Regions from separate parts of the Clostridioides sp. ES-W-0016-02 genome, predicted to be linked through region 1. Evidence: a T-box and tRNA genes for the amino acid it is inferred to sense, from the RefSeq annotation. Region 1 holds a T-box; the other regions hold tRNA genes.
The links. A T-box is a leader RNA that pairs with one kind of tRNA and senses whether it is charged. The one in region 1 lies ahead of pheS (phenylalanine--tRNA ligase subunit alpha), so its partner is inferred to be a tRNA-Phe.

Region 1 (6,438 bases):
TAAATTACCAGTACACATTGTTGTTGCAAATGTGTTGCCATTTACCTTTCTAAAACTCTCAACTTGCATTGAACAAATGAAAGATATAGCAACATTTACAAACATATTAAATTTTCCTTGAGGAATAAAAGAAACAATAAGTATAGTAATCATTTCAATTCCAATGATAACTTGTCGCCAATGAATCTTTCTATTATTATTTTTAAAATGATTTCTTATTTTTTCTGCTATCAACACCCCTAAAATAAAAGCCAAAATAGGAATAAAATAATAAAAAGATTTCCTGACATTACCTTCTGCTATGTTAAGACCAAATAAAACTATATTTCCAGTCTGTGCATTAGCAAATACTTTTCCTCTTACTACATAAGTATAAATATCTAAAAATCCTCCTGTTATTGCCAATAAAGCGCATAAGAAGAATGATTCAGACATCTGGCTCTGTTTTGTCATATATAAACATCTCACTTTCTATTGATAGATACCAAATCAAAATTCTTTTAGATATTATTTTTTATTTTAATATTTTAAAAAAATTTTATATTTACATATTATTTATACACTAGTTATATGTATACATTACATGTTATTTATATTTATTATTTATAAATTAAAAGAAGCTGTCTCAAAAAACAAGAGACAGCAAATCTTTTAATTTATTCCACGTTTTTTACATCATTATTTAACCCTGTACATTTTAGCTGTAAATCATAAGCCTTGTTTTGAAACTCAGAAGCTAAATTTTCAGCTATAGTAGCTCTTTCATTTGATTCTTCAAGCTGAGCAGTTAACTCTTCTATCTTGTTTTTATAAGCATCTAACTCGGCTTTAGAGCCTTCTGTTGTATTACTAAGTTCAAATATTTCTTGCTTTTTATTTTCTATAATCTCAATTAACTCTTTCATTTTAGCTTCAGTTTCACGATTTTCTGCTTCTTTTTCTGCTATTGTAAGTTTTAAAGATTTGATTTCTAATTGAAGTTCTTCGTTGGATGAACCAACCTTCTTGCTCAATTCTTCATTAGCTTTAATCAACCTCTCATTTTCATCTGAACATTCAAATAAAAGGTCTGATATATTTAATGCAGTTAATATTGCAGCAACTGATAAGCTTAGCTTCGGGTTTTGACGTGTTATCTTATCCATTTCTTTGTCAACAAAATCAGCAATACTAATCATAAATTTCTCTGACTTGTCTCCAACCATTGGATACTCAGCGCCATGGATTTTTACCATTACTTTGTTCATCCTAACCTCCCCGACATTAGTTGTTAATTTGATCTTAAGTTAGCATTCAATTTTTTGCTTAATTCACTTAATATCTTATCATGCACCTTAGCTACTTCTTCATCTGTTAGAGTTTTATCTTTACTTCTATAAGTTATTGAATATGCAATTGATTTATATCCAGCTTCTATTTGAGAACCTTTGTAAACATCAAATAATTTGTAGCTTTCTACTAATCCTTGGCCATTTTCCTTTATTATATCTTCTATTTGTTTTACAAATACATCATCCTTAACAATAAGAGCTATATCTCTAGATGTAGATGGATATTTTGGTAATGGTACATAATTCTTTGTTCTATCAGAATTATCAAATACAAAATCAATATCTATTTCAGCAACATAAACTCTTTGCCCTAGATTGTAGTTTTCTATAACATCTGGATGCAATTCACCTAATGTACCTACATATTTATTATTATACACTATTTTAGCACATCTACCAGGGTGGAAGGTAGTATTATTATCTTGAGGTTCAATTTCATAATCTTTAAATCCTACATTTACAAGTACAGTTTCTATAGCTCCCTTTAATGCAAAGAAATCTACATCTTTACCATACATACCTACACACATTCTATTTGCTTCCATAGGAAGTTCTGAATCTTGTGGTGTGAATATATGTCCACACTCAAATGCTGATACTTCTTCTATCTTATGAGATATATTAGTTGATAAAACATCTAACATATTTGGTATTAAAGTAGTTCTCATTACAGAAGTTTCTTCTCCTAATGGGTTCATCAACTTAACAAAGTTTCTCTTTATATTACCTTCTGGTACTCTTATCTTGTCAACTCCCTTAGGGCTTACAAATGAATATGTTAATATTTCATTTAATCCTACAGCAGTTGAATTATTTTTTAGCGCTTCCATGAATTTTTGTTTTGGAGTTTTAACCCCTGCTGTTGTATTTCCTTCTAATTGTACAGAAGGTATATTTTCAAATCCATAAATTCTAGCTATTTCTTCCCATACATCAGCTTCTTGCTCCATATCTGTTCTGAAACTTGGTACATCTACTTCTAGCTTATCATCAGCAATTAAATTGCATTTAAATTCTAATGATTCTAAAATTCCTACAAATTGTTCCATTGGTACATCTACACCTAAAAGATGGTTGATTCTTTGAGGATTTACTACTAATTTTTTAGGTTCTGGTTTATTTGGATATACATCAACAGTTCCTTTTAATACTTTTCCAGCACCTAACATTTCAACAAGTTGTACAGCTCTATTTGCTGCTATTTCTGCAAGATTAGGGTCTAAGGCTTTTTCATTTCTTGAAGATGCTTCTGACCTAATTCCCACTTTTTTAGCTGTCATTCTTATGTTTTCTGGCTTGAAATTGGCACTTTCGAAAAGTACAGTCTTTGTCTTGTCAGTTATTTCTGAGTTTGCACCACCCATTACACCAGCTAGACCAAGTGATTTTTCTCCATTTGTTATAACTAACATATCTTTGTCTAATGTTCTTTCAACATCATCTAGTGTTACAAGCTTTTCTCCATCTTTAGCAGTTCTTACTACTATTCTTCCTGTTTCTACTTGATTTATATCAAAAGCATGAAGTGGTTGACCAAGCTCTAACATTACAAAGTTTGTTATATCAACTATGTTACTTATAGGTCTTACACCTGCTTCTGTAAGTCTTCTTTGCATCCAGTATGGAGAAGGTTCTATTTTTACATCAGTTACCATTCTAGCAACATATCTTCTACATAAATCTGGATTATCTATCTCAACTTTGAAGTCTATTTCCTCGTCACTTTCTTTTACTTCTATTTCAGGATATTTTACTTTTGTTCCTATAGTTGCAGCTGCTTCTCTAGCTATCCCCATCATACATTTGCAGTCAGGTCTGTTTGAAGTTAATTCAAAATCTATTAAAGCATCATTTAATCCTAAAACATCTTTTACATCTTTTCCTAATTCATAAGAGTCTTCGTGGTCTAAAATATATATACCACCTCTTTTGTATTCTTCAATATAATGTTCATCTATACCTAATTCAGCTGCTGAACACATCATACCATCTGATAATTCACCTCTGAAGTCAGTCTGTTTAATTTCAACTCCTCCAGGTAATTTAGAACCATTTACAGCTACTGGAATATAATCTCCTTCTGATATATTTGTAGCTCCTGTAACTATTTGAACAACTTTATCTCCAACATCTACTTTAGTTACAACTAACTTATCAGCATTTGGATGTTGTTTTATTTCTAAAATCTTTCCAACTAATATATTTTCTACTTCTTCACCATAATAATCTATTGTTTCAACTTTAGTTCCTGTCATTGTCATTTTATCAGCGAACTCTTTTACATCCATGTCTATATCGACATAGTCTCTAAGCCATTTTAAAGATACTAACATCTACACACCCTCCTAATTAAAATTGATTTAAGAATCTCATATCATTTTCGAATAATAATCTAATATCATCTATTTCATATTTAAGCATTGCAAGTCTTTCAACCCCAACTCCAAATGCAAATCCACTGTAAACTTCTGGGTCTATTCCACAATTTCTAAGTACATTTGGATGAACCATACCTGAACCTAATATTTCTATCCAACCTTCATACTTACACATTGGGCAACCTTTACCACCACATTTGAAACAAGTAACATCAACCTCTGCACTTGGTTCTGTAAATGGGAAGTTATGAGGTCTAAACTTAGTTTTGATATCAGAACCAAACAATTTTTCAACGAAGATATCCATAGTTCCTTTAAATTCTGCCATAGTAACATCTTTTCCAACAACAAGTCCTTCTATTTGATGGAACATTGGTGAATGTGTCGCATCTGGTGAATCAAATCTAAAGCATCTACCTGGTGCTATTACTTTAATTGGTAACTCTTGGCTTCTCATAGATCTTACTTGAACTGGAGACGTTTGAGTTCTAAGTAATACACCATCATTGATATAGAATGTATCACTCATATCTCTTGATGGATGGTCTTTAGGAGCATTTAATGCATCAAAGTTATTTTCAACTGTTTCAACTTCTGGACCTTCTGCTATAGAGAATCCCATTCCGATAAATATATCTGTTACTTCATCTATAATTTGAGTTATTGGATGTTTCTTTCCAACTTTCAATACTTTTCCAGGTTGAGTAACATCTATTACTTCTTCTCTTAACTTTCTTTCTTTTTCAATAGCATTTATTTCTTCTTTTTTAGAATTTATGCTAAGTTCAATATTCTCTCTTACATCATTGGCAACTTTTCCAACTACTGGTCTTTCTTCAGCAGATAATTTACCCATCTCTTTAAGTATGGCAGTTATCTCACCTTTTTTTCCTAAATACTTAACTCTTAAACTTTCTACATTTTCTATGCTTTGTGCCTCTTTTATTTCAGCTAAAGCTGCTTCACGTAAAGCAAGTAATTTTTCTTGCACACATATCACCCTTTCGTTTTTTTGTATAAAAAAAGCCCCTCAATCCCTGTCTAGGGACGAAAGGCTATAGTTTCGCGGTACCACCCTAGTAGTTTAACAATCTAAAAATCATCAAACCACCTCTAACAAACTTAACGCGTTTTTCACGTCAAAGCCTACTATCAAATTTCAGCTTTGTTACTCTAGAGGGAACTTCTCCTGACCTCTTAGAAAACACTCCCAGCCTAGGTGTTTATCTCTTTACTAAGTTTAATCAAAATACTTTCCTCTTTCATTGCATTTACAATATTATATTGTTTATTTTAGTATTATATCATTTATATCTACATTTTGTGATTATCTATATGATTATTTTATTGTGACTATTTTAAAATACAATCATATAATATTTTTATCAATCATGCTTAAAATATATTGACTATTTTTGATACTCTACTATTTAATTCAAGATTATAACACGACATTATATTTATTACAATACATTAAATTAAGTATTTTTTTATTTCATACATCAATATAGCAGAACTTATTGCTGCATTTAACGACTCAGATTTGCCATATATAGGTATTTTAACCAAAATATCAGATTCTGATACAAGCTCTTCATTTATCCCATTTGCTTCGTTTCCTATCACCAAAGCTACTTTTGAACCGTAGTCTATTTTGTCATAAAAATTATCTGTATTTAAATAACTTGAAACTATATTAAATCCTTGTGATTTAAGTATATCCACAGTTTCATCTTGTATGGCATTGATTATATTCATATCGAAAATAGAGCCCATAGTTGACCTAATTACTTTTGGATTGTATATATCGACGCATCCCTTTAGTGCTATTATTGCATCTACTCCAGCAGAGTCAGCAGTCCTTATTATTGTTCCCATATTTCCCGGGTCTTGTATTCTGTCTAAAATTAATACAAACTTATCTTTTTCATTTATACTTTCTTTTAAATTTTTTTCCTTAAATGAAACTACACCTATTATACCTTGAGTATTTTCTGTGTCTACAAGTTCCTTAAAGTTTTTATTAGTAGTCTTATATATATTTGTGTTTTTTTTATCTAAGTTTTCTAATAATTCCATGTGTTCCTTTTTATTTTCAAAATCCTCATTGATAAATACATAATCAAGATTTGCATTACATTCAAGTGCAAGCACTACTATTCTGTACCCTTCTATTATGAACTTTGATTCTTTTGTTCTATTTTTTGACTTTAATAATGCTTTAGTATATTTTAATCTTTCATTATCCTTACTGCTTATAGTTGTAATCATTTTATATAAATGCTAACTTGATATTAGCACAACCTCCTTATCATTCTTTATCCTACTTCTAAAATCTTTATTTCTATTAAAATTCTATTCTCGATTGAAACTCTATTCTCGATTAAAATAAAAATAGTATCATATAACTATTCATAATTATATGATACTATCTACTTTCATTGCAATCAAATATATCTTAAATAATAAACTATCTTCTTCTAATTATACCCTTATTTCCAGATGTAATAGCTGTTATGCTAGTGTTTTGACCAATTATAACCAATATACTTCCAGCTGTAAGTTCCTCATCAGGAGAAGGTGTCACATTTATATTTTTACCAGTCTTGATGGCAAGCACAGTTATCTCATATCTAGCTCTAAGCTCAAGTTCTACAAGTGTTTTACCAACCCAACCATTTGGAGTTACGATTTCAACAATTGAATATTCTGGGTCAAGTTCAATATGG
Region 2 (6,438 bases), 620 kb from region 1:
TTCCTTCAGGTACTTAGATGTTTCAGTTCCCTGAGTTCCCCTCATTAAGCTATGTATTCACTTAATGATACTTAGACATTACTCTAAGTGAGTTTCCTCATTCGGAAATCTTCGGATCAAAGTTTACGTGCAACTCCCCGAAGCTTATCGCAGCTTATCGCGTCCTTCATCGGCTCCTAGTGCCAAGGCATCCGCCCTGCACCCTTAATAACTTGACCAGTTAAAAAGGTTTGATAGATTAGAAGCTATCAACTTCGATAATTTTTAAAAGTTATCAACTTTATATATTACAAATTAGATGTCATATCACTAAATATATATATGCAGTTTTCAAAGTGCTAACGCACAGCGCCAACGAATAAATCTCGTTGCTTAAAGTGCTAACGCACATAGCTTGTCTAAAGATAAGCTAAAAGTGCATGTAAGAGGCTACTAGATAAATCAAAGATTTAAGTAATATACTCTTAATGGTGGAGATGAGGAGAGTCGAACTCCTGACCCCTTGCTTGCAAGGCAAGTGCTCTCCCAACTGAGCTACACCCCCAAATATGAAGTTCATAAAGAACTTTCAAAATTAAACAGTAGGCAATTCTCCTTAGAAAGGAGGTGATCCAGCCGCACCTTCCGATACGGCTACCTTGTTACGACTTCACCCCAGTTATTGATTCCACCTTCGACGACTTCTTCCAAAAGGTTAGATAATCGGCTTCGGGCGTCTCCAACTCCCGTGGTGTGACGGGCGGTGTGTACAAGACCCGGGAACGCATTCACCGCAGCATTCTGATCTGCGATTACTAGTAACTCCAGCTTCATGTAGGCGAGTTTCAGCCTACAATCCGAACTGAGAGTAGCTTTAAGGGATTAGCTCCACCTTACGGCTTGGCAACCCTCTGTACTACCCATTGTAGCACGTGTGTAGCCCTAAGCATAAGGGGCATGATGATTTGACGTCATCCCCACCTTCCTCCAGGTTATCCCTGGCAGTCTCTCTAGAGTGCCCAACTTAATGATGGCAACTAAAGACAAGGGTTGCGCTCGTTGCGGGACTTAACCCAACATCTCACGACACGAGCTGACGACAACCATGCACCACCTGTCACCAATGTCCCCGAAGGGAACTCTCCGATTAAGGAGATGTCATTGGGATGTCAAGCTTAGGTAAGGTTCTTCGCGTTGCTTCGAATTAAACCACATGCTCCGCTACTTGTGCGGGTCCCCGTCAATTCCTTTGAGTTTCACTCTTGCGAGCGTACTTCCCAGGCGGAGTACTTAATGCGTTAGCTGCGGCACCGAGGGGGGTAACCCCCGACACCTAGTACTCATCGTTTACAGCGTGGACTACCAGGGTATCTAATCCTGTTTGCTCCCCACGCTTTCGTGCCTCAGCGTCAGTTACAGTCCAGAGAGCCGCCTTCGCAACTGGTGTTCCTCCTAATATCTACGCATTTCACCGCTACACTAGGAATTCCACTCTCCTCTCCTGCACTCAAGTCTCCCAGTTTCAAGAGCTTACTACGGTTGAGCCGTAGCCTTTCACTCCTGACTTGAAAGACCGCCTACGCACCCTTTACGCCCAGTAAATCCGGATAACGCTAGCCCCCTACGTATTACCGCGGCTGCTGGCACGTAGTTAGCCGGGGCTTCCTCCTCAAGTACCGTCATTATCTTCCTTGAGGACAGAGTTTTACGACCCGAAGGCCTTCATCACTCACGCGGCGTTGCTGCATCAGGCTTTCGCCCATTGTGCAATATTCCCCACTGCTGCCTCCCGTAGGAGTTTGGACCGTGTCTCAGTTCCAATGTGGCCGATCACCCTCTCAGGTCGGCTACTGATCGTCGCCTTGGTAAGCCGTTACCTTACCAACTAGCTAATCAGACGCGGGTCCATCCTGTACTGGCTCACCTTTGATATTCAAGAGATGCCTCTCAAATATGTTATCCCGTATTAGCATACCTTTCGGTATGTTATCCGTGTGTACAGGGTAGGTTACCCACGCGTTACTCACCCGTCCGCCGCTCTTTACCGAAGTAAATCGCTCAACTTGCATGTGTTAGGCACGCCGCCAGCGTTCATCCTGAGCCAGGATCAAACTCTCAAATAAAAGTTTATCAGGCTCAGATACTATTGTTATCTAAATATCTGGCTTTATGGTTTGTTTCTTGTTTTATAAATTAACCTACTGTTTAATTTTCAAAGTTCTTTATTGATATAGTTAGATGGTAGCGGTAATAGGAGTCGAACCTATGACCTTTCGGGTATGAACCGAACGCTCTAGCCAACTAAGCTATACCGCCGTATTTCTGGTGCCCAGAGGCGGAATCGAACCACCGACACGGGGATTTTCAGTCCCCTGCTCTACCGACTGAGCTATCTGGGCAAATGGTGGGCCTAGCTGGACTCGAACCAGCGACCTCACGCTTATCAGGCGTGCGCTCTAACCACCTGAGCTATAGGCCCTTACTTGGTCGAGGTGAAGGGACTCGAACCCCCGGCCCCATGGTCCCAAACCATGTGCGCTACCAAACTGCGCTACACCTCGAAATATTATTTACTATCTTATATTACTCTAAAACTCATTTTTTTTCAAGTCCTTTTTATTTGGCAGGGGTGGAGGGACTCGAACCCCCGGCGCACGGTTTTGGAGACCGACGCTCTACCAACTGAGCTACACCCCTATGAAGAATAATGGACCTTCAGGGACTCGAACCCCAGACCTACCGGTTATGAGCCGGGCGCTCTAACCAACTGAGCTAAAGGTCCTGGTTGGTCGAGGTGAAGGGACTCGAACCCCCGGCCCCATGGTCCCAAACCATGTGCGCTACCAAACTGCGCTACACCTCGTTTTTTTAAATGGCGGAGAAGGAGGGATTCGAACCCTCGCACCGGTTACCCAGCCTAATCCCTTAGCAGGGGATCCTCTTGAGCCACTTGAGTACTTCTCCAAATTTAGTCCTATTATTTAGTTTGGCGGAGAGGGTGGGATTCGAACCCACGGCCCCTTTCGAAGTCACTGGTTTTCAAGACCAGCTCCTTAAACCACTCGGACACCTCTCCATTGGTGATCTATCCGCGACTCGAACGCGGGACACCCTGATTAAAAGTCAGGTGCTCTACCGACTGAGCTAATAGACCATGTTTTTATTTGGCTGGGGATGCAGGACTCGAACCTACGCATACATGAGTCAAAGTCATGTGCCTTACCGACTTGGCTAATCCCCAATATATATGTGGTGAGCGCACAGGGATTCGAACCCCGGACACACGCCTTAGAAGGGCGTTGCTCTATCCAGCTGAGCTATGCACCCACGCTTTTTGGAGCGGGTGAAGGGGATCGAACCCTCACAGCTGGCTTGGAAGGCCAGAACTCTACCATTGAGCTACACCCGCATATTTAATTTAATTGGTGGAGGATGGTGGATTCGAACCACCGAAGTCGATGACAACAGATTTACAGTCTGCCCCCTTTGGCCGCTCGGGAAATCCTCCGTATTAATTTTACATGGAGCTGGTGATAGGAATCGAACCTACAACCTGCTGATTACAAGTCAGCTGCTCTACCGTTGAGCCACACCAGCATTTTTCATATTTTATTTTGGCGACCTGGAAGGGGTTCGAACCCTCGACCTCCAGCGTGACAGGCTGGCATTCTAACCAACTGAACTACCAGGCCGCAAATGGTGGGACCAGCAGGGCTCGAACCTGCGACCCCCTGCTTGTAAGGCAGGTGCTCTCCCAGCTGAGCTATGATCCCACAAATGGTGACTCGTAGGGGAATTGAACCCCTGTTACCGCCGTGAAAGGGCGGTGTCTTAACCTCTTGACCAACGAGCCATTTATTGGCTCCAAGGGTGGGGCTCGAACCCACAGCCTACCGGTTAACAGCCGGTTGCTCCACCGTTGAGCTACCTTGGAACATCTAACGTGGCTATGTCCTACTCTCCCAGGCAGTTTCCCACCAAGTACCATCAGCGCTAGAGAACTTAACTTCTGTGTTCGGAATGGGAACAGGTGTATCTTCTCTGCTATTATAACCACATTTCTTTTTTGTTGCTAGGACAAGTATAATATTAACATTTTTTGTTATTTTTGTCAATACTTTTTTCATACTTTTTTTCAGAGTTAACACTCTAAAAACTACATATATATTTTAGTCAATGAACATCAAATAATATTGGTCAAGTCCTCGACCTATTAGTATCGATAAGCTAAATACATTGCTGCACTTACACCTTCGACCTATCAACCAGATAGTCTTTCTGGGGTCTTACCCTTGCGGTGGGAAATCTTATCTTGAAGTTGGCTTCGCGCTTAGATGCTTTCAGCGCTTATCCATTCCGTACATAGCTACCCAGCCATGCCCTTGGCAGAACAACTGGTACACCAGAGGTACGTCCATCCCGGTCCTCTCGTACTAAGGACAGGTCTCCTCAAATTTCCTACGCCTGCGACGGATAGGGACCGAACTGTCTCACGACGTTCTGAACCCAGCTCGCGTACCACTTTAATGGGCGAACAGCCCAACCCTTGGGACCTACTACAGCCCCAGGATGTGATGAGCCGACATCGAGGTGCCAAACCTCCCCGTCGATGTGGACTCTTGGGGGAGATAAGCCTGTTATCCCCAGGGTAGCTTTTATCCGTTGAGCGATGGCCCTTCCACGCAGAACCACCGGATCACTAAGTCCGATTTTCATCCTTGCTCGACCTGTATGTCTTGCAATCAAGCTCTCTTTTGCCTTTACACTCTACGTACGATTTCCGACCGTACTGAGAGAACCTTTGAGCGCCTCCGTTACCTTTTGGGAGGCGACCGCCCCAGTCAAACTGCCCACCTGACAGTGTCCCAAGACCAGATTCATGGCCTATGGTTAGAGTCCCAGTACTACAAGGGTGGTATCCCAAGGATGGCTCCGCCAAAACTGGCGTCCTGGTTTCAAAGCCTCCCACCTATCCTGTACATGTAGTACCAAGACCCAATGTCAAGCTACAGTAAAGCTCCATGGGGTCTTTCCGTCCTGTCGCAGGTATCCGGCATCTTCACCGGAATTACAATTTCACCGAGTCTGTTGTTGAGACAGTGCCCAAATCGTTACGCCTTTCGTGCGGGTCGGAACTTACCCGACAAGGAATTTCGCTACCTTAGGACCGTTATAGTTACGGCCGCCGTTTACTGGGGCTTAAGTTCACTGCTTCGATTACTCTAACAGATCCCCTTAACCTTCCAGCACCGGGCAGGCGTCAGCTCCTATACATCGTCTTGCGACTTAGCAGAAACCTATGTTTTTGGTAAACAGTCGCTTGGGCCTATTCTCTGCGGCCACCGTATGGTGGCACCCCTTATCCCTAAGTTACGGGGTCATTTTGCCGAGTTCCTTAACAACAGTTCTCTCGCGGGCCTTAGGATACTCTCCTCACCCACCTGTGTCGGTTTGCGGTACGGGTACCTTTAACCTCGATAGAGACTTTTCTTGACAGTGTGAAATCAGCTACTTCGCTACTAAATTTCGCTCCCCATCACATCCCAGCATTATCAAAGCGGATTTACCTACTCTGACTGCCTCAATGCTTGGGCACACATAACCAACAGTGTGCTTAGCTTATCCTACTGTGTCATCCCATCTCTCAAACGGTTATCGGTAGTACAGGAATATCAACCTGTTGTCCATCACCTACGCCTTTCGGCCTCAGCTTAGGTCCCGACTAACCCAGGGCGGACGAACCTTCCCCTGGAAACCTTGGGTTTACGGCCTGTGGGATTCTCACCCACATCTCGCTACTCATGCCAACATTCTCACTCCCATACTGTCCACATGTCCTTACGGTCATGCTTCAACCCGTATGGGAAGCTCCCCTACCCATCATTACTGATGCCGTAGCTTCGGTAGTAAGTTTTAGCCCCGGAAATCTTCGGCGCAGGATCACTCGACCAGTGAGCTATTACGCACTCTTTGAATGAGTGGCTGCTTCTAAGCCAACATCCTGGTTGTCTGTGCAATCCCACATCCTTTACCACTTAACTTACATTTAGGGACCTTAGCTGACGATCTGGGCTGTTGCCCTTTCGACTATGAATCTTATCACCCACAGTCTGACTCCCAAGTATAAGATGACGGCATTCGGAGTTTGATAGTCTTCGGTAGGTGCAATACCCCCTAGGACATTCAGTGCTCTACCTCCGTATCTCTCACCTTGAGGCTAGCCCTAAAGCTATTTCGGGGAGAACCAGCTATCTCCGGGCTCGATTGGAATTTCACCGCTACCCACAAGTCATCCCCGAGCTTTTCAACGCTCGTGGGTTCGGACCTCCACGAAATTTTACTTTCGCTTCATCCTGCTCATGGGTAGGTCGCCCGGTTTCGGGTCTACGTCAAGTAACTGAACGCTCAGTTAAAACTCGCTTTCGCTACGGCTCCACACCTTAAGTGCTTAACCTTGCT
Region 3 (6,438 bases), 710 kb from region 1:
CTGTGAGGGTTCGATCCCCTTCACCCGCTCCAAAAAAAATGGGATCATAGCTCAGCTGGGAGAGCACCTGCCTTACAAGCAGGGGGTCGCAGGTTCGAGCCCTGCTGGTCCCACCATTTGCGGCCTGGTAGTTCAGTTGGTTAGAATGCCAGCCTGTCACGCTGGAGGTCGAGGGTTCGAACCCCTTCCAGGTCGCCAAAATAAAATATAAAAAATGCTGGTGTGGCTCAACGGTAGAGCAGCTGACTTGTAATCAGCAGGTTGTAGGTTCGATTCCTATCACCAGCTCCATGTAAAATTAATACGGAGGATTTCCCGAGCGGCCAAAGGGGGCAGACTGTAAATCTGTTGTCATCGACTTCGGTGGTTCGAATCCACCATCCTCCACCAAAAAAATGCGCGGATGTGGCGGAATTGGCAGACGCACTAGACTTAGGATCTAGCGCCATTGGCGTGGGGGTTCGACTCCCTTCATCCGCACCATTTTTTATTTAATTTATACATATTTATTGTGGGTGCATAGCTCAGCTGGATAGAGCAACGCCCTTCTAAGGCGTGTGTCCGGGGTTCGAATCCCTGTGCGCTCACCACATATATTGGGGATTAGCCAAGTCGGTAAGGCACATGACTTTGACTCATGTATGCGTAGGTTCAAGTCCTGCATCCCCAGCCATTAAATATTAAAGTTAAGGTTCATTAGCTCAGCTGGCAGAGCACCTGACTCTTAATCAGGGTGTCCCGAGTTCGATCATTGGAAGTAGAATATGGAGAGGTGTCCGAGTGGTTTAAGGAGCTGGTCTTGAAAACCAGTGACTTCGAAAGGGGCCGTGGGTTCGAATCCCACCCTCTCCGCCAAATGCCCAGATAGCTCAGTCGGTAGAGCAGGGGACTGAAAATCCCCGTGTCGGTGGTTCGATTCCGCCTCTGGGCACCAAGAATATGGCGGTATAGCTTAGTTGGCTAGAGCGTTCGGTTCATACCCGAAAGGTCATAGGTTCGACTCCTATTACCGCTACTAAAATTTAATGTGGGCCATTAGCTCAGTTGGTTAGAGCGCCCGGCTCATAACCGGTAGGTCTGGGGTTCGAGTCCCTGATGGCCCACCACATTAAATTAATAAAATTTCGAGGTGTAGCGCAGTTTGGTAGCGCACATGGTTTGGGACCATGGGGCCGGGGGTTCGAGTCCCTTCACCTCGACCAATATAATGGTGGGTATAGCTCAGTTGGTTAGAGCGCCAGATTGTGGCTCTGGAGGTCGTGAGTTCGACTCTCATTATCCACCCCAACTAATATGGTCTATTAGCTCAGTCGGTAGAGCACCTGACTTTTAATCAGGGTGTCCCGCGTTCGAGTCGCGGATAGATCACCAAAAAGGCGGCGACATAGCCAAGTGGTAAGGCAGTGGACTGCAACTCCTTGATCCCCAGTTCGAATCTGGGTGTCGCCTCCAAAATATTCCAAGGTAGCTCAACGGTGGAGCAACCGGCTGTTAACCGGTAGGCTGTGGGTTCGAGCCCCACCCTTGGAGCCAAAAAAGCCGAAGTGGCGGAACTGGCAGACGCACAGGACTTAAAATCCTGCGGGACTTACCTCTCGTACCGGTTCGATTCCGGTCTTCGGCACTTTATAAAATAATATCGCGGAGTGGAGCAGTTGGCAGCTCGTCGGGCTCATAACCCGAAGGTCGTAGGTTCGAGTCCTGCCTCCGCAACCATTAAAATGGCTCGTTGGTCAAGAGGTTAAGACACCGCCCTTTCACGGCGGTAACAGGGGTTCAATTCCCCTACGAGTCACCAAAAAAACAATTAAATAAGCGGGTGTAGCTCAATGGTAGAGTTCTGGCCTTCCAAGCCAGCTGTGAGGGTTCGATCCCCTTCACCCGCTCCAAAAAATGGGATCATAGCTCAGCTGGGAGAGCACCTGCCTTACAAGCAGGGGGTCGCAGGTTCGAGCCCTGCTGGTCCCACCATTTGCGGCCTGGTAGTTCAGTTGGTTAGAATGCCAGCCTGTCACGCTGGAGGTCGAGGGTTCGAACCCCTTCCAGGTCGCCAAAATAAAATATAAAAAATGCTGGTGTGGCTCAACGGTAGAGCAGCTGACTTGTAATCAGCAGGTTGTAGGTTCGATTCCTATCACCAGCTCCATGTAAAATTAATACGGAGGATTTCCCGAGCGGCCAAAGGGGGCAGACTGTAAATCTGTTGTCATCGACTTCGGTGGTTCGAATCCACCATCCTCCACCAAAAAAATGCGCGGATGTGGCGGAATTGGCAGACGCACTAGACTTAGGATCTAGCGCCATTGGCGTGGGGGTTCGACTCCCTTCATCCGCACCATTTTTATTTAATTTAATAAACGAGCGGGAATAGTTCAGTGGTAGAGCGCAACCTTGCCAAGGTTGAAGTCGCGAGTTCGAATCTCGTTTCCCGCTCCAAATTTATGTTTATATTGCAATGTGGGTGCATAGCTCAGCTGGATAGAGCAACGCCCTTCTAAGGCGTGTGTCCGGGGTTCGAATCCCTGTGCGCTCACCACATATATATTGGGGATTAGCCAAGTCGGTAAGGCACATGACTTTGACTCATGTATGCGTAGGTTCGAGTCCTGCATCCCCAGCCAAATAAAAATATGGTCTATTAGCTCAGTCGGTAGAGCACCTGACTTTTAATCAGGGTGTCCCGCGTTCGAGTCGCGGATAGATCACCAATGGAGAGGTGTCCGAGTGGTTTAAGGAGCTGGTCTTGAAAACCAGTGACTTCGAAAGGGGCCGTGGGTTCGAATCCCACCCTCTCCGCCAAATGCCCAGATAGCTCAGTCGGTAGAGCAGGGGACTGAAAATCCCCGTGTCGGTGGTTCGATTCCGCCTCTGGGCACCAAGAATATGGCGGTATAGCTTAGTTGGCTAGAGCGTTCGGTTCATACCCGAAAGGTCATAGGTTCGACTCCTATTACCGCTACTAAAAATTTAATGTGGGCCATTAGCTCAGTTGGTTAGAGCGCCCGGCTCATAACCGGTAGGTCTGGGGTTCGAGTCCCTGATGGCCCACCACATTAAATTTGAAGATATATGGTGGGTATAGCTCAGTTGGTTAGAGCGCCAGATTGTGGCTCTGGAGGTCGTGAGTTCGACTCTCATTATCCACCCCAACTAATATGGTCTATTAGCTCAGTCGGTAGAGCACCTGACTTTTAATCAGGGTGTCCCGCGTTCGAGTCGCGGATAGATCACCAAAAAGGTGGCGACATAGCCAAGTGGTAAGGCAGTGGACTGCAACTCCTTGATCCCCAGTTCGAATCTGGGTGTCGCCTCCAATAAAATGCGCTCATAGCTCAACTGGATAGAGTGTCTGACTACGAATCAGAAGGTTAGGGGTTCGAGTCCCTTTGGGCGCACCATATAAATATCGAGGGATTATAGCTCAGCTGGGAGAGCACCTGCCTTACAAGCAGGGGGTCACAGGTTCGAGCCCTGTTAATCCCACCAGTGCAAACCTCTAGTAATTTTACTAGAGGTTTTATTTTTGATTAAAAAAGATTTATATTTAGGAGGTAAAAAGTTTGTATATAATTATAGGAAATGAAATAGTTGATAGTGAAGAACTTAAAATAATAATAGATAAGAATAGTAAGTTCAAAGTTGAAAAGGATTTGAGTAAAAGCACAAAAAGAGAGGACATAATAGCTTATCAATTAAGTATAAATATGGATTATTTAGATACTATTATAAGTGAGCAAGATGAATATATCACCTTATCTGATGAGGAAAAATTTGATGAATATATGACTTTATCTGATGAACTTGCACTAGGTTTAGAAGAACTTATGCCAAAGTACACAATAATAAATGCTAGAGCATATAAATTAGATGAGGTAGAAGGAGTAGTAAAAATAATACTAGTTATAGCATATGCAGATTTAGGTCATCTAAAACTTTCTGATGTAATAAAACGTTTGTTAAGACAGATAGATTAAGATATGAACTATATTGAGAAAAGTATGTGAAATATTACGTAAAGATGAAAATAATTATGTAAACAGAGAAAAAAATAGTATAAAATAAGGTCAATTGTAGAAATTTTCACACAAGTTTGTCTGAAATCCCATAAAAAACCCCTTAATTTTAGTGAGGTAAATTGAGTTTATACAGTCTAAAAATTATATATATTTATAAATTTATCTTATTAATTAAGGAACTTGCTTAAACATCTTCAAAAATAAAGTATTTTAGTCTATAATCTTTAATATTACACAAACAATAAAGGAGAAGAATAGAGTATGCTTAAAAAGTTTAATAAAATACTAGTAGCTAATAGAGGCGAAATAGCTATAAGAATATTTAGAGCCTGTTCAGAATTGGGGATAAAAAGTGTTGGTATATATAGTAAAGAAGATAAATACGGATTATTTAGAACAAAAGCAGATGAATCATATTTAATAGGGGAAGGCAAAGGTCCAATAGATGCATACTTAGATATGGATGGAATAATAGACTTAGCAAAGAGAAAAAAAGTTGACGCTATACATCCAGGATATGGTTTTCTAGCAGAAAATGCAGAATTTGCTCGTAAATGTGAAGAAAATGGAATTACTTTTATAGGCCCATCATCTAAAGTAATGAATATGATGGGGGATAAGATAAACTCTAAAAAAATTGCAAAAGAAGTTAATGTTCAAACTATACCAGGGGTGGAAAAAGCAATAAGAAGTACTGAAGAAGCAAAAGAAGTTGCAAATAAAATAGGTTATCCTGTTATGATAAAAGCATCTAATGGTGGTGGCGGTAGAGGTATGAGAATCGTACATCATGAAAAAGATTTAGAGCTTGAATATGAAACTGCTTGTAGTGAATCAAGAAAAGCTTTTGGTGAAGATATTATATTCATAGAAAAATATATAGCTGACCCAAAACATATAGAAGTTCAAATATTAGGGGATAACTATGGAAATATAGTTCATTTATACGAAAGAGATTGTTCTGTTCAAAGAAGACATCAAAAGATAATAGAATATGCACCAGCATTTTCATTAGATGAAAAAGTAAGAAAAGAAATATGTGATGATGCAGTCAAGTTATCAAAATATGTAGGCTATTCTAATGCAGGGACACTAGAATTCTTAGTAGATGCAAATGGTGGTCATTATTTTATAGAAATGAATACAAGAGTACAAGTTGAGCATACTGTAACAGAAATGGTTACAGGAATAGATATAGTTCAAAGTCAAATATTAATAGCTCAAGGATACAGCCTAGATAGTGAAGAAATAAATATAAAATCACAAGATGATGTTGAAATAAGAGGGTATTCTATCCAATGTAGAATAACTACAGAAGACCCTAAAAATAGATTTATGCCAGACACAGGTAAAATTCAAGTTTATAGAACTGGTTCAGGATTTGGTATAAGACTAGATGGTGGAAATGGATTTACAGGAGCAAACATAAGTCCTCACTATGATAGTTTACTGGTTAAGACAATATCTTGGGATAGAACATTCCAAGGAGCAATAAACAAAACTATAAGATCTATAAAAGAACTTAGAGTTAGAGGTGTTAAGACTAATGTAGGATTCTTAGTTAATGTCTTAAATAATCCTATATTCTCAAATGGTAAATGTAGTACTAAATTTATAGATGAAAATCCAGATTTATTTGAAATAACAGAAAGTAAAGATAGAGGAACAAAATTACTTCAATTTATAGGTGATGTAATTGTAAATGATAACGCTTGTCAAGAAAAACCATTATTTGATGCGTTACATGAACCAAGAATGAATAAAGATGGTTCAAAGGCAGAAGGAAGTAAGATACTTTTTGATAAGTTAGGTAAATCTGCATATATAGAAAAAATAAAAAATGATAAAAGACTATTATTAACAGATACAACAATGAGAGATGCACATCAATCATTATTGGCAACAAGATTAAGAACATATGATTTATTAAAAGCTGCTAAACCAACAGAAAAATATCAAAAAGATTTATTCTCACTTGAAATGTGGGGTGGAGCTACTTATGATGTTGCATATAGATTCTTAAAAGAGTCACCTTGGCGTAGATTACAAAAACTAAGAGAAGAAATACCAAGTATAATGTTCCAAATGTTGCTTAGAGCATCAAATGGAGTTGGATATAAAAACTATCCAGATAATGTAATAGAAGAATTTACAAAAGAGTCTGCTAAACAAGGAATAGATGTATTTAGAATATTTGACTCATTAAACTGGGTTGAAAATATGAAACCATCTATTAATACAGCTCTAGAAACTGGAAAAATAGTTGAAGCAACTATGTGTTATACAGGTGATATATTAGATAAGACTAAAACTAAATATGACTTAGAATATTATATTAAGATGGCAAAAGAGTTAGAAAGTTTAGGAGCAGACATAATAGCAATAAAAGATATGTCAGGACTTCTTAAACCATATTCTGCTT

Region 2: it has a tRNA-Phe gene. The T-box ahead of pheS (phenylalanine--tRNA ligase subunit alpha) is inferred to sense a tRNA for this amino acid. The anticodon was not compared.
Region 3: it has a tRNA-Phe gene. The T-box ahead of pheS (phenylalanine--tRNA ligase subunit alpha) is inferred to sense a tRNA for this amino acid. The anticodon was not compared.

What each region holds. Positions count from the first base shown of each region.
Region 1 is NZ_CP061361.1:750,708-757,145, reverse strand. It holds gene IC758_RS03890 (YoaK family protein) at 1-453, opposite strand, end outside; gene zapA (cell division protein ZapA) at 657-1,247, opposite strand; gene pheT (phenylalanine--tRNA ligase subunit beta) at 1,271-3,664, opposite strand; gene pheS (phenylalanine--tRNA ligase subunit alpha) at 3,681-4,700, opposite strand; T-box leader at 4,750-4,984, opposite strand; gene IC758_RS03870 (TrmH family RNA methyltransferase) at 5,183-5,980, opposite strand; gene IC758_RS03865 (potassium channel family protein) at 6,180-6,438, opposite strand, start outside.
Region 2 is NZ_CP061361.1:127,568-134,005, reverse strand. It holds rRNA gene IC758_RS00970 (23S ribosomal RNA) at 1-218, opposite strand, end outside; tRNA gene IC758_RS00965 (tRNA-Ala) at 469-544, opposite strand; rRNA gene IC758_RS00960 (16S ribosomal RNA) at 600-2,102, opposite strand; tRNA gene IC758_RS00955 (tRNA-Met) at 2,219-2,295, opposite strand; tRNA gene IC758_RS00950 (tRNA-Phe) at 2,303-2,378, opposite strand; tRNA gene IC758_RS00945 (tRNA-Ile) at 2,382-2,458, opposite strand; tRNA gene IC758_RS00940 (tRNA-Pro) at 2,464-2,540, opposite strand; tRNA gene IC758_RS00935 (tRNA-Trp) at 2,601-2,676, opposite strand; tRNA gene IC758_RS00930 (tRNA-Ile) at 2,688-2,761, opposite strand; tRNA gene IC758_RS00925 (tRNA-Pro) at 2,766-2,842, opposite strand; tRNA gene IC758_RS00920 (tRNA-Ser) at 2,853-2,943, opposite strand; tRNA gene IC758_RS00915 (tRNA-Ser) at 2,967-3,055, opposite strand; tRNA gene IC758_RS00910 (tRNA-Lys) at 3,058-3,133, opposite strand; tRNA gene IC758_RS00905 (tRNA-Gln) at 3,145-3,220, opposite strand; tRNA gene IC758_RS00900 (tRNA-Arg) at 3,230-3,306, opposite strand; tRNA gene IC758_RS00895 (tRNA-Gly) at 3,315-3,388, opposite strand; tRNA gene IC758_RS00890 (tRNA-Tyr) at 3,403-3,487, opposite strand; tRNA gene IC758_RS00885 (tRNA-Thr) at 3,502-3,576, opposite strand; tRNA gene IC758_RS00880 (tRNA-Asp) at 3,595-3,671, opposite strand; tRNA gene IC758_RS00875 (tRNA-Val) at 3,677-3,752, opposite strand; tRNA gene IC758_RS00870 (tRNA-Glu) at 3,758-3,832, opposite strand; tRNA gene IC758_RS00865 (tRNA-Asn) at 3,839-3,913, opposite strand; rRNA gene rrf (5S ribosomal RNA) at 3,921-4,037, opposite strand; rRNA gene IC758_RS00855 (23S ribosomal RNA) at 4,173-6,438, opposite strand, start outside.
Region 3 is NZ_CP061361.1:35,807-42,244, forward strand. It holds tRNA gene IC758_RS00195 (tRNA-Gly) at 1-32, shown strand, start outside; tRNA gene IC758_RS00200 (tRNA-Val) at 41-116, shown strand; tRNA gene IC758_RS00205 (tRNA-Asp) at 122-198, shown strand; tRNA gene IC758_RS00210 (tRNA-Thr) at 217-291, shown strand; tRNA gene IC758_RS00215 (tRNA-Tyr) at 306-390, shown strand; tRNA gene IC758_RS00220 (tRNA-Leu) at 400-483, shown strand; tRNA gene IC758_RS00225 (tRNA-Arg) at 514-590, shown strand; tRNA gene IC758_RS00230 (tRNA-Gln) at 598-673, shown strand; tRNA gene IC758_RS00235 (tRNA-Lys) at 697-760, shown strand; tRNA gene IC758_RS00240 (tRNA-Ser) at 767-855, shown strand; tRNA gene IC758_RS00245 (tRNA-Phe) at 859-934, shown strand; tRNA gene IC758_RS00250 (tRNA-Met) at 942-1,015, shown strand; tRNA gene IC758_RS00255 (tRNA-Ile) at 1,030-1,106, shown strand; tRNA gene IC758_RS00260 (tRNA-Pro) at 1,126-1,202, shown strand; tRNA gene IC758_RS00265 (tRNA-His) at 1,211-1,287, shown strand; tRNA gene IC758_RS00270 (tRNA-Lys) at 1,296-1,371, shown strand; tRNA gene IC758_RS00275 (tRNA-Cys) at 1,379-1,452, shown strand; tRNA gene IC758_RS00280 (tRNA-Asn) at 1,459-1,533, shown strand; tRNA gene IC758_RS00285 (tRNA-Leu) at 1,539-1,624, shown strand; tRNA gene IC758_RS00290 (tRNA-Met) at 1,641-1,716, shown strand; tRNA gene IC758_RS00295 (tRNA-Glu) at 1,724-1,798, shown strand; tRNA gene IC758_RS00300 (tRNA-Gly) at 1,816-1,889, shown strand; tRNA gene IC758_RS00305 (tRNA-Val) at 1,896-1,971, shown strand; tRNA gene IC758_RS00310 (tRNA-Asp) at 1,977-2,053, shown strand; tRNA gene IC758_RS00315 (tRNA-Thr) at 2,072-2,146, shown strand; tRNA gene IC758_RS00320 (tRNA-Tyr) at 2,161-2,245, shown strand; tRNA gene IC758_RS00325 (tRNA-Leu) at 2,255-2,338, shown strand; tRNA gene IC758_RS00330 (tRNA-Gly) at 2,362-2,436, shown strand; tRNA gene IC758_RS00335 (tRNA-Arg) at 2,460-2,536, shown strand; tRNA gene IC758_RS00340 (tRNA-Gln) at 2,546-2,621, shown strand; tRNA gene IC758_RS00345 (tRNA-Lys) at 2,633-2,708, shown strand; tRNA gene IC758_RS00350 (tRNA-Ser) at 2,711-2,799, shown strand; tRNA gene IC758_RS00355 (tRNA-Phe) at 2,803-2,878, shown strand; tRNA gene IC758_RS00360 (tRNA-Met) at 2,886-2,959, shown strand; tRNA gene IC758_RS00365 (tRNA-Ile) at 2,975-3,051, shown strand; tRNA gene IC758_RS00370 (tRNA-His) at 3,073-3,149, shown strand; tRNA gene IC758_RS00375 (tRNA-Lys) at 3,158-3,233, shown strand; tRNA gene IC758_RS00380 (tRNA-Cys) at 3,241-3,314, shown strand; tRNA gene IC758_RS00385 (tRNA-Arg) at 3,322-3,398, shown strand; tRNA gene IC758_RS00390 (tRNA-Val) at 3,411-3,486, shown strand; gene IC758_RS00395 (hypothetical protein) at 3,561-3,974, shown strand; gene IC758_RS00400 (pyruvate carboxylase) at 4,278-6,438, shown strand, end outside.